2 regions of the Pseudomonas sp. LPB0260 genome follow, and region 1 is predicted to be linked to the other one. Evidence: riboswitches for the same ligand, from Rfam matches in the RefSeq annotation. Region 1 holds a riboswitch; the other holds the start of a gene.
What was found. A riboswitch is a leader RNA that binds a small molecule or an ion and turns the genes downstream of it on or off. The one in region 1 is predicted to bind cobalamin.
Positions count from the first base shown of each region.

Region 2: it holds a riboswitch for cobalamin, as region 1 does, so the genes downstream of both, btuB (TonB-dependent vitamin B12 receptor) here and btuB (TonB-dependent vitamin B12 receptor) in region 1, are expected to answer to the same signal.

Region 1 is NZ_CP058247.1:2,749,362-2,764,288, reverse strand. It holds gene cobT (nicotinate-nucleotide--dimethylbenzimidazole phosphoribosyltransferase) at 1-734, opposite strand, end outside; gene cobU (bifunctional adenosylcobinamide kinase/adenosylcobinamide-phosphate guanylyltransferase) at 731-1,252, opposite strand; gene LPB260_RS12420 (cobyric acid synthase) at 1,458-2,906, opposite strand; gene cobD (threonine-phosphate decarboxylase CobD) at 2,903-3,895, opposite strand; gene cbiB (adenosylcobinamide-phosphate synthase CbiB) at 3,888-4,796, opposite strand; gene LPB260_RS12405 (cobalamin-binding protein) at 4,793-5,590, opposite strand; gene bluB (5,6-dimethylbenzimidazole synthase) at 5,587-6,234, opposite strand; gene LPB260_RS12395 (cobyrinate a,c-diamide synthase) at 6,231-7,523, opposite strand; gene cobO (cob(I)yrinic acid a,c-diamide adenosyltransferase) at 7,648-8,259, opposite strand; gene LPB260_RS12385 (hypothetical protein) at 8,259-8,828, opposite strand; gene btuB (TonB-dependent vitamin B12 receptor) at 8,882-10,729, opposite strand; cobalamin riboswitch at 10,850-11,087, opposite strand; tRNA gene LPB260_RS12375 (tRNA-Ala) at 11,229-11,304, opposite strand; gene LPB260_RS12370 (hypothetical protein) at 11,349-11,669, opposite strand; gene LPB260_RS12365 (O-methyltransferase) at 11,691-12,353, opposite strand; gene LPB260_RS12360 (C40 family peptidase) at 12,373-12,894, opposite strand; gene LPB260_RS12355 (C40 family peptidase) at 12,978-13,598, opposite strand; gene LPB260_RS12350 (NAD-dependent deacylase) at 13,654-14,433, opposite strand; gene LPB260_RS12345 (DNA-3-methyladenine glycosylase I) at 14,448-14,927, opposite strand, start outside.
Region 2 is NZ_CP058247.1:6,061,136-6,076,062, forward strand. It holds gene LPB260_RS27280 (Yip1 family protein) at 1-222, opposite strand, end outside; gene LPB260_RS27285 (DNA-J related domain-containing protein) at 390-986, opposite strand; gene ttcA (tRNA 2-thiocytidine(32) synthetase TtcA) at 1,086-1,910, shown strand; gene LPB260_RS27295 (DNA-3-methyladenine glycosylase I) at 1,928-2,599, shown strand; gene LPB260_RS27300 (NAD-dependent deacylase) at 2,614-3,393, shown strand; gene LPB260_RS27305 (C40 family peptidase) at 3,449-4,069, shown strand; gene LPB260_RS27310 (C40 family peptidase) at 4,153-4,674, shown strand; gene LPB260_RS27315 (O-methyltransferase) at 4,694-5,356, shown strand; gene LPB260_RS27320 (hypothetical protein) at 5,378-5,698, shown strand; tRNA gene LPB260_RS27325 (tRNA-Ala) at 5,743-5,818, shown strand; cobalamin riboswitch at 5,960-6,197, shown strand; gene btuB (TonB-dependent vitamin B12 receptor) at 6,318-8,165, shown strand; gene LPB260_RS27335 (hypothetical protein) at 8,219-8,788, shown strand; gene cobO (cob(I)yrinic acid a,c-diamide adenosyltransferase) at 8,788-9,399, shown strand; gene LPB260_RS27345 (cobyrinate a,c-diamide synthase) at 9,524-10,816, shown strand; gene bluB (5,6-dimethylbenzimidazole synthase) at 10,813-11,460, shown strand; gene LPB260_RS27355 (cobalamin-binding protein) at 11,457-12,254, shown strand; gene cbiB (adenosylcobinamide-phosphate synthase CbiB) at 12,251-13,159, shown strand; gene cobD (threonine-phosphate decarboxylase CobD) at 13,152-14,144, shown strand; gene LPB260_RS27370 (cobyric acid synthase) at 14,141-14,927, shown strand, end outside.

The sequences.
Region 1 (14,927 bases):
GCGGCGATCTCGAAGCCGCCGAGGCGTTGCAGGGCCTCGAAAGGACCGCGCAGCGCCGGGCCGTGCAGGGCCAGGGCCGCCTCGATCACCCGCGCCTTGTGCGCCACGCCGTCGCCATCCAGGCCGGTGCCCGGGCCGACCAGTTCGGCAGCCGGACAGTCCAGCAGGCAGCAGGCCAGTGCCGTGGCGGCTGTGGTGTTGCCGATGCCCATCTCGCCACCGATAAACAGCTCGACGCCTAGCTGCTCGGCGCGCAGCAGGCTGTCGCGCCCGGCCTGCAGGGCCAGCAACGTCTGCTCGGCGCTCATCGCCGGGCCCTGGAGAAAGTTGCGCGTGCCAGGGCCGAGGCGCAGCTGGCGCACCCCAGGCAGGTCGGCCCGAGGCGTGACGGTGCCCAGGTCGAGCACCTCCAGGGTCGCGCGCAACTGCCGGGCCAGCACGCTGATCGCCGCGCCGCCGCCGACGAAGTTGGCCAGCATCTGTCCGGTGACGGCCTGCGGGTAGGCCGAGACGCCCTCCTCGACCACACCGTGGTCGCCGGCGAAGAGGCCGATGAACACCCGCTCGATGCACGGTCGCGGGCGGCCCTGCAGGCCGGCGAGCCGGATCGCCACGCGCTCCAGCTGGCCGAGGGCGCCGGCCGGCTTGGTCAGCTGCCGCTGGCGGGCCTCGGCCGCCTCCCGCGCCCGTGCATCCACGGGCCGGCATTCGGCCTGCCACCATTGGCGACTCATGGCATCTGCCCCTTGAGGATCATCGGCAAGCCGGCCACGGTGAAGGTCACCCGCTGGCAGCGCTCGGCCAGGGCCTGGTGCAGCCAGCCGGCCTCGTCGACATAGCGGCGGCTCAGCTCGCCCAAGGGCACCACGCCCAGCCCGGTCTCGTTGCTGACCAGGATGATGCGCCCCGGCAATTCGCCCAGGCACGCGAGCAGGGCGTCGCGCTCGGCACTCAGTCGCGCCGCATCGTCCAGCATCAGCAGGTTGCTCAGCCACAGGGTCAGGCAGTCAACCAACAGGCAGCGGCCCGTGTCCGCCTGCTCGCCCAGCACCCGCGCCAGTTCGACGGGCTCTTCGACCAGCGCCCAGTGCGGCGGACGCCGCTCGCGGTGCTGGCGAATGCGCGCACTCATCTCGCCGTCCAGCGCCTGGCCAGTGGCGATATAGGTCACCGGCAAGCCGCTGTCGGCGGCCAGCTTCTCGGCCAGGCGGCTCTTGCCTGACCGGGCGCCTCCGAGGATCAGTTCATGCATGGCCTCTCCGTAGGGTGCGCCGCGCGCACCATTCATGTGTCCTTCGGTGCGCCTGGCGCACCCTACGCCCGCCCAGGGTGGACCGCGCTCCACCGTTGGCCGCTGCCTTGGTGGATGTAAAAGGCGACATCCACCCTACCGGCTCCGTAGGGTGCGCCGTGCGCACCATTCATATGCCCTTTGGTGCGCCTGGCGCACCCCACGCCTACAGGCCGCACAGCTCGCGCAACCTGGCGGTATCCAGATGGGCCTCGACCAGATCGGCCAGGCGCTCGATATCGCGTTCGCGCAGGGCCTGGTAATCCACCGCCTGCACCTCGCGCAGGCCGGCCCAGCGCAGCAGCGCGCCACAGGCCGGGACGGACTCGAACAGGCCGTGCAGATAGGTGCCCATCACCTGGCCGTCGGCGCTCAGCGCGCCATCGCAACGGCCGTCGTCCAGCCGCACCGCGCCGTTCAGCCCGGTCCCCGTGCTGACCCCGGCATGGATCTCGTAGCCGGTCACGGCCGCGTCCTCCAGACGCAGGCGCCCCTGCACGTTGCGCAGCTGCTTCTCGGCCTCCAGCACCGTGGCGAAGTCGAGCAGGCCGAATCCCTGGCTGCTGCCGGGTGCCCCTTCCAGGCCATGGGGGTCGTCGATGAAGCGGCCGAGCATCTGCAGGCCACCGCAGATGCCCAGCAGCTTGCCGCCGTAACGCAGGTGCTTATGAATGGCCGTCTCCCAGCCCTGCTCGCGGAGGAACGCCAGGTCGGCGCGCACGCTCTTGGAGCCGGGCAGGACGATCAGGTCGGCCGGCGGAATCGCCTGGCCCGGACCGACAAAGCACAGCTCGACCTGCGGGTGCAGGCGCAGCGGGTCGAAGTCGGTGTGGTTGCTGATGCGCGGCAGCACCGGCACCACCACCCTGATCGACTCGCCGGCCTTGGCGCTCTGGCGGGTGTCGATGGCGTCCTCGGCCTCCAGGTGGAAATCCATCAGGTACGGCAGCACGCCGAGTACCGGTTTGCCAGTGCGCCGCTCCAGCCAGTCCAGGCCCGGCTGCAACAGGGCGATGTCGCCGCGAAAACGGTTGATCACGAAACCCTGGATACGTGCCTGTTCCGACGGGCTGAGCAAGTCGAGGGTGCCGACCAGGTGGGCGAACACCCCGCCCTTGTCGATATCGGCGATCAGAATCACCGGGCAGTCCACCGCCTCGGCAAAGCCCATGTTGGCGATATCACCGGCGCGCAGATTGATCTCGGCCGGCGAGCCGGCGCCCTCCACCATCACCACCGAATAGGCGGCACACAGGCGCCCGTGGGAGGCCAGCACCGCGTCCATCGCCACCTGCTTGTAGTCGTGGTAGGCGGCGGCCTCCATGCTGCTGATGACTCGGCCGTGGATGATCACCTGGGCGCCGGTGTCGCTGTTGGGCTTGAGCAGCACCGGGTTCATGTCACTGTGCGGCGCCAGGCCGGCGGCCTGGGCCTGCACCGCCTGGGCGCGGCCGATCTCGCCGCCATCAACGGTCACCGCGCTGTTGAGCGCCATGTTCTGCGGCTTGAACGGCACCACCGCCACGCCCTGGCGCCTGAGCCAGCGGCACAGCGCGGTCACCAGGGTGCTCTTGCCGGCATCGGAGGTGGTGCCCTGCACCATCAATGTGGTCATGCCGAATGCTCCTTGAATGCCTGTAATGCCCGCTCCAACCGGGCCCAGCCCGCTTCGCCCGCCGGCAGGCCGAAGCGCAGGCTCGGAGGGCTAGTGAACAGGCGGGTGAGAATGCCCTGGCGGGCAAGAAATTCGTGCAGTTGCGCCGCGCGGGCCTCGATGCACCAGTGGAACAGCGCACAGCCGCCGCTGGGTGGCAGGCCGTGGGCGCCAAGCAAGGCGCCCAGCCGCTCGCCACCGGCCAGCAGGCGCCGGCGCTGCGCCTGCTGGCCGGGTCGATCCCGCAGCAGCAGCGTGGCCAGCGCCCGCGTCGGGCCGCTGACGGTCCAGGGCCCGAGCAGTTCGTCGAGACGCTCCAGCAGGCGCTGTTCGGCCAGGACGAAGCCCAGGCGGATACCGGCCAGACCGAAGAACTTGCCGAACGAACGCAGCACGATCAGCCCGGGCAGCTGGCTGTGGCCAGCCAGGCTGAACTGCGGCGTGCAGTCGATAAAGGCCTCGTCCACCACCAACCAGCCACCGCGCGCGGCCAGGCGCGCATGCCAGGCCAGCAGCTGCTCGGGGGCGAAGCGCTGGCCGCTGGGGTTGTTGGGGTTGATCAGCAGCAGTACGTCCAACTGCGCCAACTGGTCGTCGACCTGTGCGCCCCCAAGCTCCAGCAGCTGATGACCTTCGCGGCGCCAGGCTGCCGCGTGCTCGGCATAGGCCGGCGCGACGACGCCCACCCTGGATCGCCCGCGCAACCGCGGCAAGGCCTGGATCGCCGCCTGGGAACCGGCCACCGGCAGCACGGCTGGCGCCGCGTAATAATCGCGGGCCGCCGCCTGCAGGCCGTCGTCCGGCTCGGGCAGGCGGGCCCAGGCCTGCAGCGGCAAAGGCGGGATCGACCAGCCATAGGGGGCGATGCCGGTGGACAGGTCCAGCCAGTCGCCCAGGGCGATGCCATGACGCTGCGCCGCCGCGCGCAGCCGGCCGCCATGCTCAAGCACCGAACAGCCCCCACAGCAGCAACAGGGCCAACCACAGCAGCACCCCGCCATGCACCAGGTTCAGCGCCCGCTCGATATCCCGCGCCCGCGGCGGCGGGCCCTCGCCCAGCACCGGGCGCTCATGCAGCTCGCCGTGATACTGCGCCGCGCCGCCCAGGCCGATGCCCAGGGCGCCGGCGCCGGCAGCCATCACCGGGCCGGCGTTGGGACTGTCCCACTGCGGCGCCTGGCGCCACCAGCATTGCAGGGCCATGCCGGTGCGCCCGAGCAGCGCATAGGTCAGCGCCACCAGCCGCGCCGGCAGGTAGTTGAGCCAATCGTCGACCTTCGCCGCGGCCCAGCCGAAGCGCTCGAAGCGCGCCGTGCGGTAGCCCCACATGGCGTCCAGGGTATTGCTCAGGCGATAGAGCACGACGCCCGGAGCGCCGCCGACGAGGAACCAGAACAGCGCGGCGAACACCGCATCCGAGCCGTTCTCCAGCACCGACTCGGTGCCGGCGCGGGCCACGCCCCTGGCATCCAGAGCCGCGGTGTTGCGGCTGACCATCTGGCCGACCCGCTCGCGGGCCAGGGGCAGGTCGCCCAGGCGCAGGGCCAGGGCCACCGGCAGTGCGTGCTCGCCCAGGCTGCGCATCCCCAGGGCGAGGTACAGGGCGAGGATTTCCACGGCCCAGCCGACTAGCGGCATCTGGGCCAGCAGCGCGACCAACAGGGTCAGCGGCAGCACCGCCAGGCACCAGGCGCTGACCCCGTGGCTGCGCCAGCCGCGCCCGGCGGCGTTGAGCCGCTGTTCGATGCACTCGGCCAGGCGGCCGAACGCCACCAGCGGGTGCCAGCGCTTCGGCTCACCCAGCGCCATATCCATGGCGACGCCGGCCAGGGTGGCGAGCAGCAGGCTCATGCGCCGGCCTCCACGCAGGCACGAATCAGCGCGTGCAACTGGCGCACGCCATCGCTCAGCGCCGCCGGGCCGGCCTGGAGGATGTCCGGCGACTTGATCTCGTGCAGCTGGTTATGCCGCACCGCCGGAATCGCCTGCCAGCCTGGCCGGGCGGCGACCTGCTGCGGGCGGAAGCGCTTGCCGCACCAGGAGCCGATGATCAGCTCCGGGGCACGGCGCACCACCTCCAGCGGGTCGGCGATGATCCGCTGCCTGGCGCTGTGGCAGCCAGCCAGCTCGGCGAAGCAATCCTCGCCGCCGGCCAGCTCGATCAGTTCGCTGACCCAGCCGATGCCGCTGATCAATGGCTCGTTCCATTCCTCGAAATACACCCGCGGCCGCCGTGGCAGGCGTGCGGCGCTGGCGCGGATCGCCTCCAGCCCGGCCTGCAGCTCGGCGATCAGCGCTTCGGCCCGCGCGTTGGCATGCACCAGGGCGCCGAGGGTCTCGATCATCCGGTAGGTGCCGGCGATATCGCGCTGGTTGAACAGGTGCACCTCCAGGCCCTGACGGGCCAGGTCGGCGGCGATGTCTGCCTGCAGGTCGCAGTAGCCGAGCACCAGGTCGGGTTGCACCGCGAGGATCTTGTCGATCCGCGCGCTGCTGAAGCCGCTGACCTTGGGCTTTTCCTTGCGCGCCTGGGGCGGGCGCACGGTGAAGCCGGAGATGCCGACGATGCGCGCCTGCTCGCCGAGCAGGTAGAGGGTCTCGCAGGTCTCGGTGGACAGGCAGACGATGCGTTGCGGGCCTTTCATGATTGTCCCCATTGGTCCTGATACAGCAGTTCGCCCAGCGGCCGCGGCCGCGCCCAGCCCTGCTGGGCCAGCATCGGCTCCGCGTAGAAGCTCGTCACCGGCCCCAGGCAGAGCACCGCCATGGGCTTGCTGCCCGGCGGCATGGCCAGCAGTTCGGCCAGGGCAGCGGGCTCGAACAACGACACCCAGCCCATGCCCAGGCCCTCGGCGCGGGCGGCCAGCCAGAGATTCTGAATGGCGCAGGCCAGGGAGGCCAGGTCCATCTCCGGCAAGGTGCGCCGGCCGAACACATGGGCCTCGCGGCCCTCCATCAGCGCCACCACCAGCAACTCGGCGCAGTCGCCAATGCCCTCGACCTTGAGCCGCATGAAGTCGTCGCCACGCTCGCCCAGGGCCGCGGCGGTGCGCAGGCGCTCGGCCTCCACCAGGGCCTGGATCGACTCACGCAGCTCGGGACGGGTGATGCGGATAAAGCGCCAGGGCTGCATCAGGCCGACGCTGGGCGCCTGGTGCGCCGCCTCCAGCAGCCGGGCCAGCAGCTCCGGTTCGACCCGCCCGCCGGAAAAGTGGCGCATGTCGCGGCGCTCGGCGATGGCACGATAGACCGCCGCGCGCTCGGCGGGGCTAAAGGTCTGTGGGTTCATGGTCGGAACAGCTCCGCCGCGGCCAAGGGGTCGGAGGGCAGGTAGAAATGGATGTAGGAGGCCGTCAGCCGGCCCAGACGGTAGACCGCCTCGGCGGTGCGCCTGTAGTTCGGACACTCGCCACGGGCCAACGGCGCCAGCTCGCAGCTGAGCGCCGAGTGGTGGTAGGTGTGGCCGCGCAGGTGCCCGCCGGGCATCTCGACCTCCTGCAGGGCCAGGGCGGTCAGCCGTGGCTGCAGGGTCGCCTCGCCCGGCAGCAGGCCGAGCATCCGCCCGCTGACGCCCTGCTTGTCGGTCAGCCGTTCGAGCAGGTAGAGCATGCCGCCGCATTCCGCATGGATCGGCTTGCCGGCGGCGTGGTGGCTCCGAATCGCCTCGGCCATGGCCTGATTGCCCTGCAACTCGGCCAGGTGCAGTTCGGGATAGCCGCCCGGCAGGTACAGGCTGTCGACCGCCGGCAGCTGGCTGTCGGCCAACGGCGAGAAGAAGTGCAGCTCGGCGCCCAGCTCACGCAGCAGGTCCAGGTTGGCCTGGTAGAGAAAGGCGAAGGCGCTGTCCCGGGCCACGCCGATGCGCACCCCGGCCAGCAACGGCTCGAGCGGGCGCGGCACGGGGGCGGCGAAGGCCACCGGCGGCGGCAGGGCCACATCGGCGCTGGCCGCCAGGGCGTCGGCCGCGGCATCCAGGCGCGCATCCAGGTCGGCCAGCTCTTCGGCCTGGACCAGCCCCAGATGGCGGCTGGGCAGCTCGATCTCGGCGCTGCGCGGCAGGGCGCCGTACCAGCGGATCGCTGCGGGCAAGGCGTCGCGCAGCATCTCGCCATGCCGCGCGCTGCCGACCCGGTTGCCGAGCACCCCGGAGAACGGCAAATCGGGCTGGAAGCTGGCCAGGCCATGGGCCAGGGCGCCGAAGGTCTGGGCCATGGCCGAGCCGTCGATCACCGCCATCACCGGCACACCGAAGCGCCGCGCCAGGTCGGCCGCCGACGGGCTGCCATCGAACAGGCCCATCACCCCCTCGATGAGGATCAGGTCGGCCTCCCCGGCCGCCTGCCACAGCAGGCGCCGGCTCTCGGCCTCGCCGACCATCCACAGGTCCAGCTGGTACACCGGCAGTCCGCTGGCGCGGGCGAGGATCATCGGGTCGAGAAAGTCCGGCCCGCACTTGAACACCCGCACTCGCTTGCCCTGGCGACTGTGCAATCGCCCCAGGGCGGCGGTGACCGTGGTCTTGCCCTGCCCCGAGGCCGGGGCGGCGACCAACAGGGCCGGGCAGCTCCTAGCGCTCATCGCGGCCTCCCTTCACCATCGTAGGGTGGATGGCGTTTTACCCATCCACCAACGACAGCGGTGGATGAAAACGGCGTCATCCACCCTACGCAACTGCGGTCTTTGCATGCCTTGAGCGCGCGCATCAGAATTCCACGCCTTTCTGCGCCTTCACGCCAGCCTTGAAAGCGTGCTTGACCAGGCTCATCTCGGTGACCGTGTCCGCCGCCTCGATCATCCCCGGCAAGGCGCCCCGGCCGGTCACCACCACATGCTGCAGCAGCGGCCGCGCCTCGATATCGGCGAGCACTGGCTCCAGCTCCAGGTAGCCGTACTTCAGGGCGATATTCAGCTCATCCAGCACCACCAGGCCGATGGCCGGGTCGTTCAGCAGTTGCCGGGCGACCGCCCAGGCCTGCCGGGCCTTCTCGATGTCGCGCTGGCGGTCCTGGGTCTCCCAAGTGAAGCCCTCGCCCATCACGTGGTAGCTGACTTCCTCGGGGAAGCGGCGGAAGAAGCTCTCCTCGCCGGTGCTGGCGGCGCCCTTGATGAACTGCACCACGCCGACCCTGATGCCGTGCCCCAGGGCCCGGGCGACCATGCCGAAGGCCGAGCTGCTCTTGCCCTTGCCGTTGCCGCTGTGCACCAGCAGCAAGCCGTATTCGTCCTGGGCCTGGGCGATCTTCTCGTCGATCAGCGCCTTCTTGCGCGCCATGCGCGCCTTGTGCCGCGCGTCCCGCTCGATCGATTCGCTCATCACTTCACCTCGCTTGGCAGGCGCAGGTCGCGGGCCGCGCGGATGCCGACATACAGCAGCGCCGCCACACCGACATAGAGCGCCAGGCTGGCCAGGTAGCGCGGGTAGTACTGGGCGATGCGCTCGGCCAGCAGGGCCAGGCTCGGCTCCGGGTAGCGCCCGGAGAAATAGAGGAAACCGCCGCCGGAACACAGGTAGGCGGCCAGGGCGCCGAGCGTCACAGTCGCCGCCAGCAGCACCAGGCTCCCCAGGCTGTCGCGGTGCCAACCGGCATACAGGCGACCGGCCAGCCACAGCGAGCCGTAGGCCGGCACGAGCAGCCAGTAGGCCGGCGACATGCACCAGTCGCTCACCCCGGCCCACTGGATCGCGGCGAAGTCGAGCAGGGAAGCCTCGATGAACAGCGCCGGGAACACCCAGCGCGGGGTCAGCAGCACGCCGGCGAGAAAGAACACCGCCCAGGAGGCGCTGGGCAGGTTGAGCGTGGCGAAGTGCTGGCCACGGGTCATGGCCAGCAGCGCCACCAGGGCGAGGCCTATCAGCAGTTGCACGCGGGGGGTCGGGTTCATCCAGTCATCTCCAGGTTAAACACGTAGGGTGCGCCATGCGCACGGGGCATCGCTCAAAGCGCCTGATAACGCACCGTCAGGTAGACCGCCTGGCCGGGCTGGTTGAAGCCCTCGGCGGTCTCGTAGTCGGCATCCAGCAGGTTGGCGACGCGGGCCTGCAGGCGCCATTCGGGGGCGATGCGGTATTCGCCGCGCAGGTCGAGGGTGGCGAAGCCGGACAGCGGCTTGTTGTTGGCCAGGTCGTCGAAGCGCTGGCCTTCGGCGTGCAGGCTGGCGCCGAGGCTGAAGGCGCCGAGGCGACGATCCAGGTCCAGGTTGAACAGCTGCTTGGCGCGGCGCGCCAGTTCGTTGCCGTCATTGGCCCCGCCCGAGCGGTTCTCCGGCTCCAGCAGGGTGTAGTTGGCGTTCCACTCCCAGCCCAGCAACCGGCTGCCGAGCACCAGCTCGACGCCGCGGATGCGCGCCTGGTCGACGTTGGCCGGCGCCCTGATGCTCGAGTCGTAGGCGATCAGGTCGTCGATCACCGTGCGGAAGGCGTTGAGCGACCAATGGCCCCAGCCATGCCCGCCGGCCAGGCCGACCTCCAGGCTCCGGGAGGTTTCCGCCTGCAGCTGCGGGTTGCCATAGCCGGGGTAGTAAAGCTCGTTGAAGGTCGGCGCCTTGAACGCCGTGCCATAGCTGACAGTCGCCCGCAGCGCGTCGCTCAGGGCGTAGCCGTAACCGAGGTTGCCGGTGTCGTGGCGGCCGAACTGCTGGTTGTCGTCGCGGCGCAGCGACAGCTGCCAGTCGTGCCGGCCGACCTCGCCCAGGTACTGGGCGAAGGCGCCCTTGTTGTCCCGCGAGTCCTCGGCGTAGGCGGTGCTGCCGTTGACCTCGTCGTGCTGATGGTCGGCGCCCAGGGTCAGGGTATGGCCGCTCGCCAGGGCCAGGTCGTTCTGCCAGCTGGCGCTGTCGCGGCGGCTGTCGAAACGCGAACTGAAACGGCCGTCGAGAAAGGCGTCGGACTTGTCTTCGCTGCGCCCGACCTGCAGGGTCACCTGCCAGGGCTCCAGCGGGGCGAAGCGCGCGCGGGTGCCGAAGACGTTCGACTCGCCATCGGCATGGGCGTGAAAGCCCGAGGTGCGCTTGCGATTGACCTGGTCGTAGTCGTTGTGCGACTCGGCCCGCAGCAGGTTGGCGTCCAGCTCCAGGCCATTGTCGAAGCGATAGCCGGCGCTGAGCGTGGCGGACAGGTTACGGTAGCCGTCGGCATCGTCTTCGTAGCCGCTGGCGCCGATCGGCTTGACGTTGATGCCGTCGGTATCGATGCCGCTGACGCCCAGGCTGTACCAGCCGGCGCCGGCGCCGCCGGCAACCCCGGCGCTGCCGCTGTAGCTGTCGTGGGTGCCGTAGCCCGCGGAGAAAAATGGCTTGGCAGCGCCGCTGCCGCCCTTGCGGGTGAAGATCTGGATCACCCCGCCTATGGCTTCGGAGCCGTACAGGCTGGAACGCGGCCCGCGCACCACCTCGATGCGCTCGATCAGCTCCAGCGGCAGGTCCTGCAGGGCCGCGCCGCCGGCCGTTACCGAACCGACCTTGATGCCGTCGATCAGCACCAGCACATGGTCGGATTCGCTGCCGCGCATGAACAGCGAGGTGTTCTTGCCCGGCCCGCCGTTGTTGGCGAAGGACACGCCCGGTACGCGCTTGAGCAGCTCGGGCACCGAGGTCGCCTGGCTCTGCTCGATCTGCGCGCGGTCGAATACGGTCACCGCCGCCAGGCTCTGCTCGGCGGTCTGCGCCGTGCGGCTGGCGGTCACCAGTTGATCGCTCAATCGCGTCGGTTGGGCGGCTTGCGCCAAGGAAATGCTGCTGATGCTGCACGCCAGCAGCGCTGCCGGCGTCAGAAGGGACTTGCTCATGCTCGATCTATGCTCCGTCGCACCCACCCGGGCGACTTAGGCTGGGAAAGGCATGGGGAGCGCAAGGGACGGGCGAACGGCAATCAGGCGCAGTCCACCCGCCCGACAACGCCCTCCGCGATGCCGTGGACTGCTACAGGCCGGTCTCCGGGCTCACGAGCGGCGATCCGACTTGCGGATCACCCGCCAGCGCACCTTCCCATGCCGAGGCACAGTGGTTGAACAGCGCTGGTTTGACTCGTCTACCGTTGCGGGGGCAGCGTCGGAATGGTTGGCCCGAACAGGCCTAACGCACCGACTTCCCTGTTTCACCCTTCGGACGCACAGCGTCGGGGGCACCTGAAGCAAGGCGCGCAGGGTAGAGACCTGAGGCGGGGGCGTCAATCAAAAGGGACAGGCAAGCGGGCTGAAGCGAAGGGTTCGCCGGGCGGCGACAGCCTCCCGGGAACCTGTTCGAGCGTTTCACTTCCTGGCGAGTGATCGCTGCAAGCAGGCGAGATGGTGGACCGAAGGAGGATCGAACTCCCGACCTCCGCATTGCGAACGCGGCGCTCTCCCAGCTGAGCTATCGGCCCGTGCAGTATTCAATCTAGCCCGCCCTCGACGGGGCGCCAATGGCTCAGTGACGCGGCATGAAGCCCGCCGGCTTGGCGGCCAGCCAGGCGACGAAGGTGCGCAGGCGTTCGTCGCTCAGCAGGGCCTCGCGACTGTTGTAGTGCAGCGCCAGTTCCTTCTCGCTGAACAGCCGGTGAATCTGGTTATGGCAGGCGCGGCAGACCCACAGGGTGGCGGAGATCCGCTCGTTCCTGGCGTAGCGCTTCTGCACGTAGGGCTTGTCGTGCAGGGATTTGGGGATCAGGTGGTGACGGGTCAAGGGCGCCTGGCGGGCGCAGAGCTCGCAGCCTTCGGGCTGGGGCGGCAGGCGAATCGGTTCGGCCATGGGACGGCGGCGACCCCAGGCTCAGCGCTTGCGACACAGGGTCAGGCCGTCGCCCAGGGGCAGCAGCGACAGGTCGATGCGCGCATCGTCGCGCAGGGCCTGGTTGAGGGCCTGGATGGCGCGAGTATCGGCGCTGTCCGGCGCGGCCTCGAGCACCCGACCGCTCCACAGGGTGTTGTCGAACAGCACCAGGCCACCGGGGCGCAGCAGGCGCAGGGCATGCTCGAAGTAGGCCGGGTAGTTGGCCTTGTCGGCGTCGATGAAGATCAGGTCGAACTGCCCGTCCTGCTCCTCGCCGGCCATCGCCGCCAGGGTCTCCAGGGCCGGCGCCAGGCGCAGCTCGATGCGCCCGGCCAGGCCCGCCTCGTCCCAGTAGCGCCGGGCCATGGCGTTGTAGTCGCCGGGTATGTCGCAACAGATCAGCCGGCCGTCCTCGGGCATGGCCTGGGCCATGCAGATGGCACTGTAGCCGGTGAAGGTGCCGATCTCGATGATCCGCCTGGCGCCCGTGAGCTTGACCAGCAGCGCCATGAACTGGCCCTGCTCCGGGGCGATCTGCCAGCGCGCGTTGTCCAGCTGCGCGGTCTCCTCGCGCAGGCGCTTGAGCAGCGACGTCTCGCGCAGGGAGACGTCGAGCAGGTAGCGATACAGTGCGTCGTCGAGGTTGAGGGTGCGATTGGTCATGGGCTGGCCTGCCTGAGAGTCAGGGGTTGCGCGCCAGTTCGGCGCTGAACACGCGCTTGGCGTCCAGATAGGTGCGCTGCCAGTAGCTGTTGCTCAGGCTGTCCAGGCGCACGGTGCCGCCACTGGAGGGTGCGTGGACGAAACGCCCGTTGCCGACGTAGATGCCGGCATGGCTGACCTGACTGCCGCCACTGGTGGCGAAGAACACCAGGTCGCCACTTTGCAGGGCCTTGCGGCTGCCGATGGTCGGAGCGCGCAGTGCCTTGAGCTCACGGGTCGAACGGGGCAACTGGATGCCGGCGGCGTCGCGATAGACATAGCCGATCAGGCCGCTGCAGTCGAAGCCGCCCTCGGGGGTGTTGCCGCCGTAGCGATAGGGTGTACCGACCAGGCCCAAGGCGCGGAACAGCACGTCCTCGGAGCTGCCATGCGGGCTACCGGCGGGAAGCTGAATCGAGGTTGGTGGGGCGGCCGGGCGGCCGGCGCAGGCGCTGAGCAGCGCGACGAGAAGCAACAAGGCGACACGGGGCGTAGCGGACATGAGCGAGGCGATCCTGAGCCTGGATGCGCCCTACTCTGCCGGCTCGAGCCAAGGCGCGCAACCTTTGCGGCGGCGCCCAAGACTCAGGGATGGCGCTCGAGCGACTCGCTGGGCGCCATGGCCAGCACGCGCTTGGCCTCGATGAAGCTGCGTTTCCAGTAGCGGTCGTCCAGGCTGTCGACCCGTACGCCGCCGCTGCGGCGACTGGCCGAATGGATAAACTGGTCGTCGCCCAGGTAGATGCCGGCGTGGCTGACGCGGCCGCGACCGTTGGTGCTGAAGAACACCAGATCGCCCGGCTCCAGCTCATCGCGCTCGACCAGCGGCGCGTCGATATTGATCATCTCGCGGGTGGAGCGCGGCAGTTGCAGGCCGGCCTCTTCGCGGAACAGGTAGCCGATGAAGCCACTGCAATCGAAGCCGGACTTCACCGAGCTGCCGCCGAAGCGATAACGGGTGCCGACCAGCGACAGGCCATGGGACAGGATGCTGTCGGCCAGCTGGGGCATTTCGTAGGGCTGGTCGTCGGTCAGCTCGGCGAGTTCTTCCTCGGTCGGCTCGGCATGGGGCGCGCGGGAGACGAACATCGACGACTTGCTGAGCGGACCGAATACGCTGGACTGCGTCTGCGGCGCCTGGGCGGCGCAGCCCGCGAGGGCCAGGACGAGTGCGAGAGGCACGAGGGGTGCGAAGCGTTTGAGCATGGGCACAGCCGTGTCGGGAATTCTGAGAAGGACGCGACTATGCCTTCAACCTGCCCTATTTGCAATTTCCATGGGCAGAAATGTGACTCAGTAGTTCTGGCAGGACATCTAAGGCGCGCCCTTGCAGGTGGATATCGACCTCATCGCTCAGGTCGGTGCGGCTCGGGTTGATCTCCACGGTCAGGCCGCCGGCCTGGCGGGTGCGCAGCACCGGCTCGACTATATAGGGGAAGCTGGCGCTGGTGCCGACGCTCAACACCAGGTCGAAGCCCTTGCCCATTTCGCGGTAGAGGCTGTCGATGGCGGCCTCGGGCAGCATTTCCTCGAACAGCACCACGGGCGGGCGCAGGATGCCGCCGCACTGCCGGCAATGCGGCGGCAACGGCCGCGCCAGATGCTCGGCAAGCCCGGCATCTTCCGCCCCGCAGGACTGGCAGAACAACGGGGCCAGCTCGCCGTGGATCTCGATCAGCCGCTCGGACGGGCTGCCGGCTGCGCGGTGGTAGCCGTCGATATTCTGGGTCAGCAACCAGCACTGCGGCTTGAGCCGCTGCAGCTCGGCGATGGCCAAGTGGCCGGCATTGGCCCGGGCGCCGAGGCAGGCCCTGGCCAGTTCCGCCAGGTATTTCCAGCACAACGCCGGATCGCGCCGCAGCATCGGCCCCGACAACGCCGCCTCGATCGGCAGGCCCTCGGCCGTGTGGCCGTTGTACAGGCCACCGAGGCCGCGATAGGTCGGCAGCCCCGAGTCGGCGGAAAGGCCGGCACCGGTGATGACTAGGATGCGCTCGGCCCGGGCGATGGCCAGGGCGACACGCTCGATCTGCTGCTGCATCGCCGCCTCCGGCCTCAGTGGTTGACCGTGTGCGCCAGCATCACCGACAGCTGGCTCAGCGGCCGGCCGCTCTGCGCGTGCCAGTGGTTGAACGCCGCCTGCACCGCGGCCAGGTCCTTGAGGCTGGTCGGCGCCTTGTCGATGATCTGCTGGGCCTTGAGGGCGGCGACCATGTCGTTGGTGGGGATGAAGGTATCCTTGCCGACCATGCGCAGGAAGCGCGGCGCCGACAACCCGCCCAACTGGCTGCCGTGCTTGGCCAGGTACTTCCACAGGCCGACGATGTCGGTCACCGGCCAGTCGGCGATCAAGGCGCCGAAGCTGCCCTTCTCCCGCCGCACATCGAGGACGAACTGGGCGTTGCGCGGCACGCTCTTGAGCTTGCCCAGGTGGCGAATCAGCCGCGCGTCCTGCATCAGGTTCTCCAGGCGCTCGCCGCCCATCAGCACGACCTTTTCCGGGTCGAAGCCGAAGAACACCTCCTCGAAGGCCGC
Region 2 (14,927 bases), 3.1 Mb from region 1:
GATGGTCATTTGCAACGCGCTGGCTTCGGTCAGCATCACCGGGGCTCGGTCGCCGATCGACCAGCCGACCTGGGTGGTGCCGATATACGCGGAGATCGCGGGGATCGCTGCGAGAACCAGGATGTGGGTGAGATACATGTGGCTGATGGTTTCTTCCTCGCCACGGATTTCTTGCCATTCTTGGTCAGGATGGGTGAAGAGCCCCCAAACATGGTGGATCATGCCAAACACCTCCTCTTGTTATAGCGATCGCCCCCCAGCGGAGCGCCCGGCGCGCGTGATCAGCGCCACCGGGTGCCAGGCCGAACCTATGCGACCGTATGTCGCAGTATAGGCAAGGGCTGGGGACCGCGAGAGGGGAGGGGTTAGAGCAAATTGATCTCTACGGATCAGTTGTAATAGCGCTCGAGAATTTCCATCGCCTTGTTGATCGACTGCAGTCGCTCTGTGTTGCCGCCGCGGTCGGGGTGGTGAATGCTCACCAGCTGGCGGTAGCGGTGCTTGATGGTGGCGAGGTTGAGCGGCTGCTGATGGTCGTGCAGCTCGAACAGCTCCAGCGCCGCCTGCTTCTCTTCGCCACCCTGCATGCGTGTCCAGAAGCTGGTCAGCAGCTTCTCCACGTCATCCGCGTCGGTATTGCGCAGGTTGTCCAGGTCCAGATAGTAGTCGCGCAGCGGGTCGTGCTCGGCGAGCCCGGCGCCGCCGGCGCGGTAGGGTTGCAGCTGGATGCACAGCGGGTTGATTTCCAGGTGGCCGCGGCGCTCGTCCCACAGGCGCTCACGCAGCTGGTAGAGGGCGTTGAACACCAGGAAATGGGTGCGAAACAGGATCAGGTTGTCGAGCAGCGGAAGGTTGGGGATGTGGGTCGAGTGGCCGCCTTTCAATTGCTGGATCAGCTCATATTCGCTGAGACCGGCAGGCGCGTCCTGCAGAAGTAGCAGGATCTGATCGACCAGTTCGAGGTCGGGATCGAGTTCATCATTCATGATTTCAGCCTAACACTTCGCCGCAAATGGGGTGGGGCGCACCGTGGTTTCTGCGTAAAATGTCGCGTTCTAGCACTTCTTTCCGGACTCCAGCGCACCATGGGCACCCTCTCGGTCAACCAGAACAAACTGCAAAAGCGCCTGCGTCGTCAGGCCGGCGAAGCCATTGCCGATTTCAACATGATAGAAGATGGCGACAAGGTCATGGTTTGCCTGTCCGGCGGCAAGGACAGCTACACCATGCTCGACGTGCTGCTGTACCTGCAGAAGGTCGCGCCGATCAAGTTCGAGATCGTCGCGGTGAACATGGACCAGAAGCAGCCAGGCTTCCCCGAGCACGTGCTGCCGGCCTACCTGGAGTCCATCGGCGTGCCCTACCACATCGTCGAGAAGGACACCTACTCGGTGGTCAAGGAAAAGATCCCGGAGGGCAAGACCACCTGCTCGCTGTGCTCGCGCCTGCGCCGCGGCACCCTGTACACCTTCGCCGACGAGATCGGCGCGACCAAGATGGCCCTGGGACATCATCGCGACGATATCCTCGAGACCTTCTTCCTCAACATGTTCTACGGCGGCACCCTCAAGGCCATGCCGCCGAAGCTGCGCGCCGACGACGGGCGCAACGTGGTGATCCGCCCGCTGGCCTACTGCAACGAGGCCGACATCGAGGCCTACGCCAAGCTCAAGGAGTTCCCGATCATCCCCTGCAACCTCTGCGGCTCCCAGGAGAACCTGCAGCGCAAGGTGGTCAAGGAGATGCTCCAGGAGTGGGAGCGCAAGACCCCGGGCCGCACCGAGATCATGTTCCGCGCCCTGCAGAACGTGGTGCCCTCGCAGCTGGCCGACCGCAACCTGTTCGACTTCGTCAACCTGAAGATCGACGACGCCGCCACGCCGCGCTTTCTCGACGTGATGAACCTCTGAGCCGGCAAGGACAGCCCATGCGCGACTATCAATGGCTCAACGAGTACTGCCTGAACCGCTTCGGCTCGGCCGCTGCCCTGGAGGCCATGCTGCCGCAGCCGGCCAGCGCCGAGGCGCTGCGTGGGCTGAGTGACGACCGCTACCTGTCACTGATCAGCCTGCGGATCTTTCGCGCCGGTCTCAAGCACAGCCTGGTGGACGCCAAGTGGGCGGCCTTCGAGGAGGTGTTCTTCGGCTTCGACCCGGAAAAGGTCGTGCTGATGGGCGGCGAGCGCCTGGAGAACCTGATGCAGGACGCGCGGCTGATTCGCCACCTGGGCAAGCTCAAGAGCGTGCCGCGCAACGCCCAGTTCGTCCTCGATGTGCGGCGGGAGAAGGGCAGCTTCGGCGCCTTGATCGCCGACTGGCCGGTGACCGACATCGTCGGCCTGTGGAAGTACCTGGCCAAGCACGGCAGCCAGTTGGGCGGGTTGTCGGCGCCGCGCTTCCTGCGCATGGTCGGCAAGGATACCTTCATCCCCACCAACGACATGGTCGCCGCCCTCAAGGCCCAGCAGATCATCGACAAGGCGCCGACCAGCCTCAAGGACCTGGCCGCGGTGCAGGCGGCGTTCAACCACTGGCACGCGCAGAGCGGCCGGCCGCTGAGCCAGCTGTCGGTGATGCTGGCGCACACGGTCAACCACTGAGGCCGGAGGCGGCGATGCAGCAGCAGATCGAGCGTGTCGCCCTGGCCATCGCCCGGGCCGAGCGCATCCTAGTCATCACCGGTGCCGGCCTTTCCGCCGACTCGGGGCTGCCGACCTATCGCGGCCTCGGTGGCCTGTACAACGGCCACACGGCCGAGGGCCTGCCGATCGAGGCGGCGTTGTCGGGGCCGATGCTGCGGCGCGATCCGGCGTTGTGCTGGAAATACCTGGCGGAACTGGCCAGGGCCTGCCTCGGCGCCCGGGCCAATGCCGGCCACTTGGCCATCGCCGAGCTGCAGCGGCTCAAGCCGCAGTGCTGGTTGCTGACCCAGAATATCGACGGCTACCACCGCGCAGCCGGCAGCCCGTCCGAGCGGCTGATCGAGATCCACGGCGAGCTGGCCCCGTTGTTCTGCCAGTCCTGCGGGGCGGAAGATGCCGGGCTTGCCGAGCATCTGGCGCGGCCGTTGCCGCCGCATTGCCGGCAGTGCGGCGGCATCCTGCGCCCGCCCGTGGTGCTGTTCGAGGAAATGCTGCCCGAGGCCGCCATCGACAGCCTCTACCGCGAAATGGGCAAGGGCTTCGACCTGGTGTTGAGCGTCGGCACCAGCGCCAGCTTCCCCTATATAGTCGAGCCGGTGCTGCGCACCCGCCAGGCCGGCGGCCTGACCGTGGAGATCAACCCGAGCCGCACCGACCTGAGCGATGAGGTCGATATCCACCTGCAAGGGCGCGCCTTAGATGTCCTGCCAGAACTACTGAGTCACATTTCTGCCCATGGAAATTGCAAATAGGGCAGGTTGAAGGCATAGTCGCGTCCTTCTCAGAATTCCCGACACGGCTGTGCCCATGCTCAAACGCTTCGCACCCCTCGTGCCTCTCGCACTCGTCCTGGCCCTCGCGGGCTGCGCCGCCCAGGCGCCGCAGACGCAGTCCAGCGTATTCGGTCCGCTCAGCAAGTCGTCGATGTTCGTCTCCCGCGCGCCCCATGCCGAGCCGACCGAGGAAGAACTCGCCGAGCTGACCGACGACCAGCCCTACGAAATGCCCCAGCTGGCCGACAGCATCCTGTCCCATGGCCTGTCGCTGGTCGGCACCCGTTATCGCTTCGGCGGCAGCTCGGTGAAGTCCGGCTTCGATTGCAGTGGCTTCATCGGCTACCTGTTCCGCGAAGAGGCCGGCCTGCAACTGCCGCGCTCCACCCGCGAGATGATCAATATCGACGCGCCGCTGGTCGAGCGCGATGAGCTGGAGCCGGGCGATCTGGTGTTCTTCAGCACCAACGGTCGCGGCCGCGTCAGCCACGCCGGCATCTACCTGGGCGACGACCAGTTTATCCATTCGGCCAGTCGCCGCAGCGGCGGCGTACGGGTCGACAGCCTGGACGACCGCTACTGGAAACGCAGCTTCATCGAGGCCAAGCGCGTGCTGGCCATGGCGCCCAGCGAGTCGCTCGAGCGCCATCCCTGAGTCTTGGGCGCCGCCGCAAAGGTTGCGCGCCTTGGCTCGAGCCGGCAGAGTAGGGCGCATCCAGGCTCAGGATCGCCTCGCTCATGTCCGCTACGCCCCGTGTCGCCTTGTTGCTTCTCGTCGCGCTGCTCAGCGCCTGCGCCGGCCGCCCGGCCGCCCCACCAACCTCGATTCAGCTTCCCGCCGGTAGCCCGCATGGCAGCTCCGAGGACGTGCTGTTCCGCGCCTTGGGCCTGGTCGGTACACCCTATCGCTACGGCGGCAACACCCCCGAGGGCGGCTTCGACTGCAGCGGCCTGATCGGCTATGTCTATCGCGACGCCGCCGGCATCCAGTTGCCCCGTTCGACCCGTGAGCTCAAGGCACTGCGCGCTCCGACCATCGGCAGCCGCAAGGCCCTGCAAAGTGGCGACCTGGTGTTCTTCGCCACCAGTGGCGGCAGTCAGGTCAGCCATGCCGGCATCTACGTCGGCAACGGGCGTTTCGTCCACGCACCCTCCAGTGGCGGCACCGTGCGCCTGGACAGCCTGAGCAACAGCTACTGGCAGCGCACCTATCTGGACGCCAAGCGCGTGTTCAGCGCCGAACTGGCGCGCAACCCCTGACTCTCAGGCAGGCCAGCCCATGACCAATCGCACCCTCAACCTCGACGACGCACTGTATCGCTACCTGCTCGACGTCTCCCTGCGCGAGACGTCGCTGCTCAAGCGCCTGCGCGAGGAGACCGCGCAGCTGGACAACGCGCGCTGGCAGATCGCCCCGGAGCAGGGCCAGTTCATGGCGCTGCTGGTCAAGCTCACGGGCGCCAGGCGGATCATCGAGATCGGCACCTTCACCGGCTACAGTGCCATCTGCATGGCCCAGGCCATGCCCGAGGACGGCCGGCTGATCTGTTGCGACATACCCGGCGACTACAACGCCATGGCCCGGCGCTACTGGGACGAGGCGGGCCTGGCCGGGCGCATCGAGCTGCGCCTGGCGCCGGCCCTGGAGACCCTGGCGGCGATGGCCGGCGAGGAGCAGGACGGGCAGTTCGACCTGATCTTCATCGACGCCGACAAGGCCAACTACCCGGCCTACTTCGAGCATGCCCTGCGCCTGCTGCGCCCCGGTGGCCTGGTGCTGTTCGACAACACCCTGTGGAGCGGTCGGGTGCTCGAGGCCGCGCCGGACAGCGCCGATACTCGCGCCATCCAGGCCCTCAACCAGGCCCTGCGCGACGATGCGCGCATCGACCTGTCGCTGCTGCCCCTGGGCGACGGCCTGACCCTGTGTCGCAAGCGCTGAGCCTGGGGTCGCCGCCGTCCCATGGCCGAACCGATTCGCCTGCCGCCCCAGCCCGAAGGCTGCGAGCTCTGCGCCCGCCAGGCGCCCTTGACCCGTCACCACCTGATCCCCAAATCCCTGCACGACAAGCCCTACGTGCAGAAGCGCTACGCCAGGAACGAGCGGATCTCCGCCACCCTGTGGGTCTGCCGCGCCTGCCATAACCAGATTCACCGGCTGTTCAGCGAGAAGGAACTGGCGCTGCACTACAACAGTCGCGAGGCCCTGCTGAGCGACGAACGCCTGCGCACCTTCGTCGCCTGGCTGGCCGCCAAGCCGGCGGGCTTCATGCCGCGTCACTGAGCCATTGGCGCCCCGTCGAGGGCGGGCTAGATTGAATACTGCACGGGCCGATAGCTCAGCTGGGAGAGCGCCGCGTTCGCAATGCGGAGGTCGGGAGTTCGATCCTCCTTCGGTCCACCATCTCGCCTGCTTGCAGCGATCACTCGCCAGGAAGTGAAACGCTCGAACAGGTTCCCGGGAGGCTGTCGCCGCCCGGCGAACCCTTCGCTTCAGCCCGCTTGCCTGTCCCTTTTGATTGACGCCCCCGCCTCAGGTCTCTACCCTGCGCGCCTTGCTTCAGGTGCCCCCGACGCTGTGCGTCCGAAGGGTGAAACAGGGAAGTCGGTGCGTTAGGCCTGTTCGGGCCAACCATTCCGACGCTGCCCCCGCAACGGTAGACGAGTCAAACCAGCGCTGTTCAACCACTGTGCCTCGGCATGGGAAGGTGCGCTGGCGGGTGATCCGCAAGTCGGATCGCCGCTCGTGAGCCCGGAGACCGGCCTGTAGCAGTCCACGGCATCGCGGAGGGCGTTGTCGGGCGGGTGGACTGCGCCTGATTGCCGTTCGCCCGTCCCTTGCGCTCCCCATGCCTTTCCCAGCCTAAGTCGCCCGGGTGGGTGCGACGGAGCATAGATCGAGCATGAGCAAGTCCCTTCTGACGCCGGCAGCGCTGCTGGCGTGCAGCATCAGCAGCATTTCCTTGGCGCAAGCCGCCCAACCGACGCGATTGAGCGATCAACTGGTGACCGCCAGCCGCACGGCGCAGACCGCCGAGCAGAGCCTGGCGGCGGTGACCGTATTCGACCGCGCGCAGATCGAGCAGAGCCAGGCGACCTCGGTGCCCGAGCTGCTCAAGCGCGTACCGGGCGTGTCCTTCGCCAACAACGGCGGGCCGGGCAAGAACACCTCGCTGTTCATGCGCGGCAGCGAATCCGACCATGTGCTGGTGCTGATCGACGGCATCAAGGTCGGTTCGGTAACGGCCGGCGGCGCGGCCCTGCAGGACCTGCCGCTGGAGCTGATCGAGCGCATCGAGGTGGTGCGCGGGCCGCGTTCCAGCCTGTACGGCTCCGAAGCCATAGGCGGGGTGATCCAGATCTTCACCCGCAAGGGCGGCAGCGGCGCTGCCAAGCCATTTTTCTCCGCGGGCTACGGCACCCACGACAGCTACAGCGGCAGCGCCGGGGTTGCCGGCGGCGCCGGCGCCGGCTGGTACAGCCTGGGCGTCAGCGGCATCGATACCGACGGCATCAACGTCAAGCCGATCGGCGCCAGCGGCTACGAAGACGATGCCGACGGCTACCGTAACCTGTCCGCCACGCTCAGCGCCGGCTATCGCTTCGACAATGGCCTGGAGCTGGACGCCAACCTGCTGCGGGCCGAGTCGCACAACGACTACGACCAGGTCAATCGCAAGCGCACCTCGGGCTTTCACGCCCATGCCGATGGCGAGTCGAACGTCTTCGGCACCCGCGCGCGCTTCGCCCCGCTGGAGCCCTGGCAGGTGACCCTGCAGGTCGGGCGCAGCGAAGACAAGTCCGACGCCTTTCTCGACGGCCGTTTCAGTTCGCGTTTCGACAGCCGCCGCGACAGCGCCAGCTGGCAGAACGACCTGGCCCTGGCGAGCGGCCATACCCTGACCCTGGGCGCCGACCATCAGCACGACGAGGTCAACGGCAGCACCGCCTACGCCGAGGACTCGCGGGACAACAAGGGCGCCTTCGCCCAGTACCTGGGCGAGGTCGGCCGGCACGACTGGCAGCTGTCGCTGCGCCGCGACGACAACCAGCAGTTCGGCCGCCACGACACCGGCAACCTCGGTTACGGCTACGCCCTGAGCGACGCGCTGCGGGCGACTGTCAGCTATGGCACGGCGTTCAAGGCGCCGACCTTCAACGAGCTTTACTACCCCGGCTATGGCAACCCGCAGCTGCAGGCGGAAACCTCCCGGAGCCTGGAGGTCGGCCTGGCCGGCGGGCATGGCTGGGGCCATTGGTCGCTCAACGCCTTCCGCACGGTGATCGACGACCTGATCGCCTACGACTCGAGCATCAGGGCGCCGGCCAACGTCGACCAGGCGCGCATCCGCGGCGTCGAGCTGGTGCTCGGCAGCCGGTTGCTGGGCTGGGAGTGGAACGCCAACTACACCCTGCTGGAGCCGGAGAACCGCTCGGGCGGGGCCAATGACGGCAACGAACTGGCGCGCCGCGCCAAGCAGCTGTTCAACCTGGACCTGGATCGTCGCCTCGGCGCCTTCAGCCTCGGCGCCAGCCTGCACGCCGAAGGCCAGCGCTTCGACGACCTGGCCAACAACAAGCCGCTGTCCGGCTTCGCCACCCTCGACCTGCGCGGCGAATACCGCATCGCCCCCGAATGGCGCCTGCAGGCCCGCGTCGCCAACCTGCTGGATGCCGACTACGAGACCGCCGAGGGCTTCAACCAGCCCGGCCAGGCGGTCTACCTGACGGTGCGTTATCAGGCGCTTTGAGCGATGCCCCGTGCGCATGGCGCACCCTACGTGTTTAACCTGGAGATGACTGGATGAACCCGACCCCCCGCGTGCAACTGCTGATAGGCCTCGCCCTGGTGGCGCTGCTGGCCATGACCCGTGGCCAGCACTTCGCCACGCTCAACCTGCCCAGCGCCTCCTGGGCGGTGTTCTTTCTCGCCGGCGTGCTGCTGACCCCGCGCTGGGTGTTCCCGGCGCTGTTCATCGAGGCTTCCCTGCTCGACTTCGCCGCGATCCAGTGGGCCGGGGTGAGCGACTGGTGCATGTCGCCGGCCTACTGGCTGCTCGTGCCGGCCTACGGCTCGCTGTGGCTGGCCGGTCGCCTGTATGCCGGTTGGCACCGCGACAGCCTGGGGAGCCTGGTGCTGCTGGCGGCGACTGTGACGCTCGGCGCCCTGGCCGCCTACCTGTGTTCCGGCGGCGGTTTCCTCTATTTCTCCGGGCGCTACCCGGAGCCGAGCCTGGCCCTGCTGGCCGAGCGCATCGCCCAGTACTACCCGCGCTACCTGGCCAGCCTGGCGCTCTATGTCGGTGTGGCGGCGCTGCTGTATGTCGGCATCCGCGCGGCCCGCGACCTGCGCCTGCCAAGCGAGGTGAAGTGATGAGCGAATCGATCGAGCGGGACGCGCGGCACAAGGCGCGCATGGCGCGCAAGAAGGCGCTGATCGACGAGAAGATCGCCCAGGCCCAGGACGAATACGGCTTGCTGCTGGTGCACAGCGGCAACGGCAAGGGCAAGAGCAGCTCGGCCTTCGGCATGGTCGCCCGGGCCCTGGGGCACGGCATCAGGGTCGGCGTGGTGCAGTTCATCAAGGGCGCCGCCAGCACCGGCGAGGAGAGCTTCTTCCGCCGCTTCCCCGAGGAAGTCAGCTACCACGTGATGGGCGAGGGCTTCACTTGGGAGACCCAGGACCGCCAGCGCGACATCGAGAAGGCCCGGCAGGCCTGGGCGGTCGCCCGGCAACTGCTGAACGACCCGGCCATCGGCCTGGTGGTGCTGGATGAGCTGAATATCGCCCTGAAGTACGGCTACCTGGAGCTGGAGCCAGTGCTCGCCGATATCGAGGCGCGGCCGCTGCTGCAGCATGTGGTGGTGACCGGCCGGGGCGCCTTGCCGGGGATGATCGAGGCGGCGGACACGGTCACCGAGATGAGCCTGGTCAAGCACGCTTTCAAGGCTGGCGTGAAGGCGCAGAAAGGCGTGGAATTCTGATGCGCGCGCTCAAGGCATGCAAAGACCGCAGTTGCGTAGGGTGGATGACGCCGTTTTCATCCACCGCTGTCGTTGGTGGATGGGTAAAACGCCATCCACCCTACGATGGTGAAGGGAGGCCGCGATGAGCGCTAGGAGCTGCCCGGCCCTGTTGGTCGCCGCCCCGGCCTCGGGGCAGGGCAAGACCACGGTCACCGCCGCCCTGGGGCGATTGCACAGTCGCCAGGGCAAGCGAGTGCGGGTGTTCAAGTGCGGGCCGGACTTTCTCGACCCGATGATCCTCGCCCGCGCCAGCGGACTGCCGGTGTACCAGCTGGACCTGTGGATGGTCGGCGAGGCCGAGAGCCGGCGCCTGCTGTGGCAGGCGGCCGGGGAGGCCGACCTGATCCTCATCGAGGGGGTGATGGGCCTGTTCGATGGCAGCCCGTCGGCGGCCGACCTGGCGCGGCGCTTCGGTGTGCCGGTGATGGCGGTGATCGACGGCTCGGCCATGGCCCAGACCTTCGGCGCCCTGGCCCATGGCCTGGCCAGCTTCCAGCCCGATTTGCCGTTCTCCGGGGTGCTCGGCAACCGGGTCGGCAGCGCGCGGCATGGCGAGATGCTGCGCGACGCCTTGCCCGCAGCGATCCGCTGGTACGGCGCCCTGCCGCGCAGCGCCGAGATCGAGCTGCCCAGCCGCCATCTGGGGCTGGTCCAGGCCGAAGAGCTGGCCGACCTGGATGCGCGCCTGGATGCCGCGGCCGACGCCCTGGCGGCCAGCGCCGATGTGGCCCTGCCGCCGCCGGTGGCCTTCGCCGCCCCCGTGCCGCGCCCGCTCGAGCCGTTGCTGGCCGGGGTGCGCATCGGCGTGGCCCGGGACAGCGCCTTCGCCTTTCTCTACCAGGCCAACCTGGACCTGCTGCGTGAGCTGGGCGCCGAGCTGCACTTCTTCTCGCCGTTGGCCGACAGCCAGCTGCCGGCGGTCGACAGCCTGTACCTGCCGGGCGGCTATCCCGAACTGCACCTGGCCGAGTTGCAGGGCAATCAGGCCATGGCCGAGGCGATTCGGAGCCACCACGCCGCCGGCAAGCCGATCCATGCGGAATGCGGCGGCATGCTCTACCTGCTCGAACGGCTGACCGACAAGCAGGGCGTCAGCGGGCGGATGCTCGGCCTGCTGCCGGGCGAGGCGACCCTGCAGCCACGGCTGACCGCCCTGGCCCTGCAGGAGGTCGAGATGCCCGGCGGGCACCTGCGCGGCCACACCTACCACCACTCGGCGCTCAGCTGCGAGCTGGCGCCGTTGGCCCGTGGCGAGTGTCCGAACTACAGGCGCACCGCCGAGGCGGTCTACCGTCTGGGCCGGCTGACGGCCTCCTACATCCATTTCTACCTGCCCTCCGACCCCTTGGCCGCGGCGGAGCTGTTCCGACCATGAACCCACAGACCTTTAGCCCCGCCGAGCGCGCGGCGGTCTATCGTGCCATCGCCGAGCGCCGCGACATGCGCCACTTTTCCGGCGGGCGGGTCGAACCGGAGCTGCTGGCCCGGCTGCTGGAGGCGGCGCACCAGGCGCCCAGCGTCGGCCTGATGCAGCCCTGGCGCTTTATCCGCATCACCCGTCCCGAGCTGCGTGAGTCGATCCAGGCCCTGGTGGAGGCCGAGCGCCTGCGCACCGCCGCGGCCCTGGGCGAGCGTGGCGACGACTTCATGCGGCTCAAGGTCGAGGGCATTGGCGACTGCGCCGAGTTGCTGGTGGTGGCGCTGATGGAGGGCCGCGAGGCCCATGTGTTCGGCCGGCGCACCTTGCCGGAGATGGACCTGGCCTCCCTGGCCTGCGCCATTCAGAATCTCTGGCTGGCCGCCCGCGCCGAGGGCCTGGGCATGGGCTGGGTGTCGTTGTTCGAGCCCGCTGCCCTGGCCGAACTGCTGGCCATGCCGCCGGGCAGCAAGCCCATGGCGGTGCTCTGCCTGGGGCCGGTGACGAGCTTCTACGCGGAGCCGATGCTGGCCCAGCAGGGCTGGGCGCGGCCGCGGCCGCTGGGCGAACTGCTGTATCAGGACCAATGGGGACAATCATGAAAGGCCCGCAACGCATCGTCTGCCTGTCCACCGAGACCTGCGAGACCCTCTACCTGCTCGGCGAGCAGGCGCGCATCGTCGGCATCTCCGGCTTCACCGTGCGCCCGCCCCAGGCGCGCAAGGAAAAGCCCAAGGTCAGCGGCTTCAGCAGCGCGCGGATCGACAAGATCCTCGCGGTGCAACCCGACCTGGTGCTCGGCTACTGCGACCTGCAGGCAGACATCGCCGCCGACCTGGCCCGTCAGGGCCTGGAGGTGCACCTGTTCAACCAGCGCGATATCGCCGGCACCTACCGGATGATCGAGACCCTCGGCGCCCTGGTGCATGCCAACGCGCGGGCCGAAGCGCTGATCGCCGAGCTGCAGGCCGGGCTGGAGGCGATCCGCGCCAGCGCCGCACGCCTGCCACGGCGGCCGCGGGTGTATTTCGAGGAATGGAACGAGCCATTGATCAGCGGCATCGGCTGGGTCAGCGAACTGATCGAGCTGGCCGGCGGCGAGGATTGCTTCGCCGAGCTGGCTGGCTGCCACAGCGCCAGGCAGCGGATCATCGCCGACCCGCTGGAGGTGGTGCGCCGTGCCCCGGAGCTGATCATCGGCTCCTGGTGCGGCAAGCGCTTCCGCCCGCAGCAGGTCGCCGCCCGGCCAGGCTGGCAGGCGATTCCGGCGGTGCGGCATAACCAGCTGCACGAGATCAAGTCGCCGGACATCCTCCAGGCCGGCCCGGCGGCGCTGAGCGATGGCGTGCGCCAGTTGCACGCGCTGATTCGTGCCTGCGTGGAGGCCGGCGCATGAGCCTGCTGCTCGCCACCCTGGCCGGCGTCGCCATGGATATGGCGCTGGGTGAGCCGAAGCGCTGGCACCCGCTGGTGGCGTTCGGCCGCCTGGCCGAGTGCATCGAACAGCGGCTCAACGCCGCCGGGCGCGGCTGGCGCAGCCACGGGGTCAGCGCCTGGTGCCTGGCGGTGCTGCCGCTGACCCTGTTGGTCGCGCTGCTGGCCCAGATGCCGCTAGTCGGCTGGGCCGTGGAAATCCTCGCCCTGTACCTCGCCCTGGGGATGCGCAGCCTGGGCGAGCACGCACTGCCGGTGGCCCTGGCCCTGCGCCTGGGCGACCTGCCCCTGGCCCGCGAGCGGGTCGGCCAGATGGTCAGCCGCAACACCGCGGCTCTGGATGCCAGGGGCGTGGCCCGCGCCGGCACCGAGTCGGTGCTGGAGAACGGCTCGGATGCGGTGTTCGCCGCGCTGTTCTGGTTCCTCGTCGGCGGCGCTCCGGGCGTCGTGCTCTATCGCCTGAGCAATACCCTGGACGCCATGTGGGGCTACCGCACGGCGCGCTTCGAGCGCTTCGGCTGGGCCGCGGCGAAGGTCGACGATTGGCTCAACTACCTGCCGGCGCGGCTGGTGGCGCTGACCTATGCGCTGCTCGGGCGCACCGGCATGGCCCTGCAATGCTGGTGGCGCCAGGCGCCGCAGTGGGACAGTCCCAACGCCGGCCCGGTGATGGCTGCCGGCGCCGGCGCCCTGGGCATCGGCCTGGGCGGCGCGGCGCAGTATCACGGCGAGCTGCATGAGCGCCCGGTGCTGGGCGAGGGCCCGCCGCCGCGGGCGCGGGATATCGAGCGGGCGCTGAACCTGGTGCATGGCGGGGTGCTGCTGTGGTTGGCCCTGTTGCTGCTGTGGGGGCTGTTCGGTGCTTGAGCATGGCGGCCGGCTGCGCGCGGCGGCGCAGCGTCATGGCATCGCCCTGGGCGACTGGCTGGACCTGTCCACCGGCATCGCCCCCTATGGCTGGTCGATCCCGCCTTTGCCGCTGCAGGCCTGGGCCCGCCTGCCCGAGCCGGACGACGGCCTGCAGGCGGCGGCCCGCGATTATTACGCGGCGCCAGCCGTGCTGCCGGTGGCCGGTTCCCAGGCGGCGATCCAGGCCTTGCCGCGGTTGCGCGGGCGATCCAGGGTGGGCGTCGTCGCGCCGGCCTATGCCGAGCACGCGGCAGCCTGGCGCCGCGAAGGTCATCAGCTGCTGGAGCTTGGGGGCGCACAGGTCGACGACCAGTTGGCGCAGTTGGACGTACTGCTGCTGATCAACCCCAACAACCCCAGCGGCCAGCGCTTCGCCCCCGAGCAGCTGCTGGCCTGGCATGCGCGCCTGGCCGCGCGCGGTGGCTGGTTGGTGGTGGACGAGGCCTTTATCGACTGCACGCCGCAGTTCAGCCTGGCTGGCCACAGCCAGCTGCCCGGGCTGATCGTGCTGCGTTCGTTCGGCAAGTTCTTCGGTCTGGCCGGTATCCGCCTGGGCTTCGTCCTGGCCGAACAGCGCCTGCTGGAGCGTCTCGACGAACTGCTCGGGCCCTGGACCGTCAGCGGCCCGACGCGGGCGCTGGCCACGCTGCTGCTGCGGGATCGACCCGGCCAGCAGGCGCAGCGCCGGCGCCTGCTGGCCGGTGGCGAGCGGCTGGGCGCCTTGCTTGGCGCCCACGGCCTGCCACCCAGCGGCGGCTGTGCGCTGTTCCACTGGTGCATCGAGGCCCGCGCGGCGCAACTGCACGAATTTCTTGCCCGCCAGGGCATTCTCACCCGCCTGTTCACTAGCCCTCCGAGCCTGCGCTTCGGCCTGCCGGCGGGCGAAGCGGGCTGGGCCCGGTTGGAGCGGGCATTACAGGCATTCAAGGAGCATTCGGCATGACCACATTGATGGTGCAGGGCACCACCTCCGATGCCGGCAAGAGCACCCTGGTGACCGCGCTGTGCCGCTGGCTCAGGCGCCAGGGCGTGGCGGTGGTGCCGTTCAAGCCGCAGAACATGGCGCTCAACAGCGCGGTGACCGTTGATGGCGGCGAGATCGGCCGCGCCCAGGCGGTGCAGGCCCAGGCCGCCGGCCTGGCGCCGCACAGTGACATGAACCCGGTGCTGCTCAAGCCCAACAGCGACACCGGCGCCCAGGTGATCATCCACGGCCGAGTCATCAGCAGCATGGAGGCCGCCGCCTACCACGACTACAAGCAGGTGGCGATGGACGCGGTGCTGGCCTCCCACGGGCGCCTGTGTGCCGCCTATTCGGTGGTGATGGTGGAGGGCGCCGGCTCGCCGGCCGAGATCAATCTGCGCGCCGGTGATATCGCCAACATGGGCTTTGCCGAGGCGGTGGACTGCCCGGTGATTCTGATCGCCGATATCGACAAGGGCGGGGTGTTCGCCCACCTGGTCGGCACCCTCGACTTGCTCAGCCCGTCGGAACAGGCACGTATCCAGGGTTTCGTGATCAACCGTTTTCGCGGCGACATCGCCCTGTTGCAGCCGGGCCTGGACTGGCTGGAGCGGCGCACTGGCAAACCGGTACTCGGCGTGCTGCCGTACCTGATGGATTTCCACCTGGAGGCCGAGGACGCCATCGACACCCGCCAGAGCGCCAAGGCCGGCGAGTCGATCAGGGTGGTGGTGCCGGTGCTGCCGCGCATCAGCAACCACA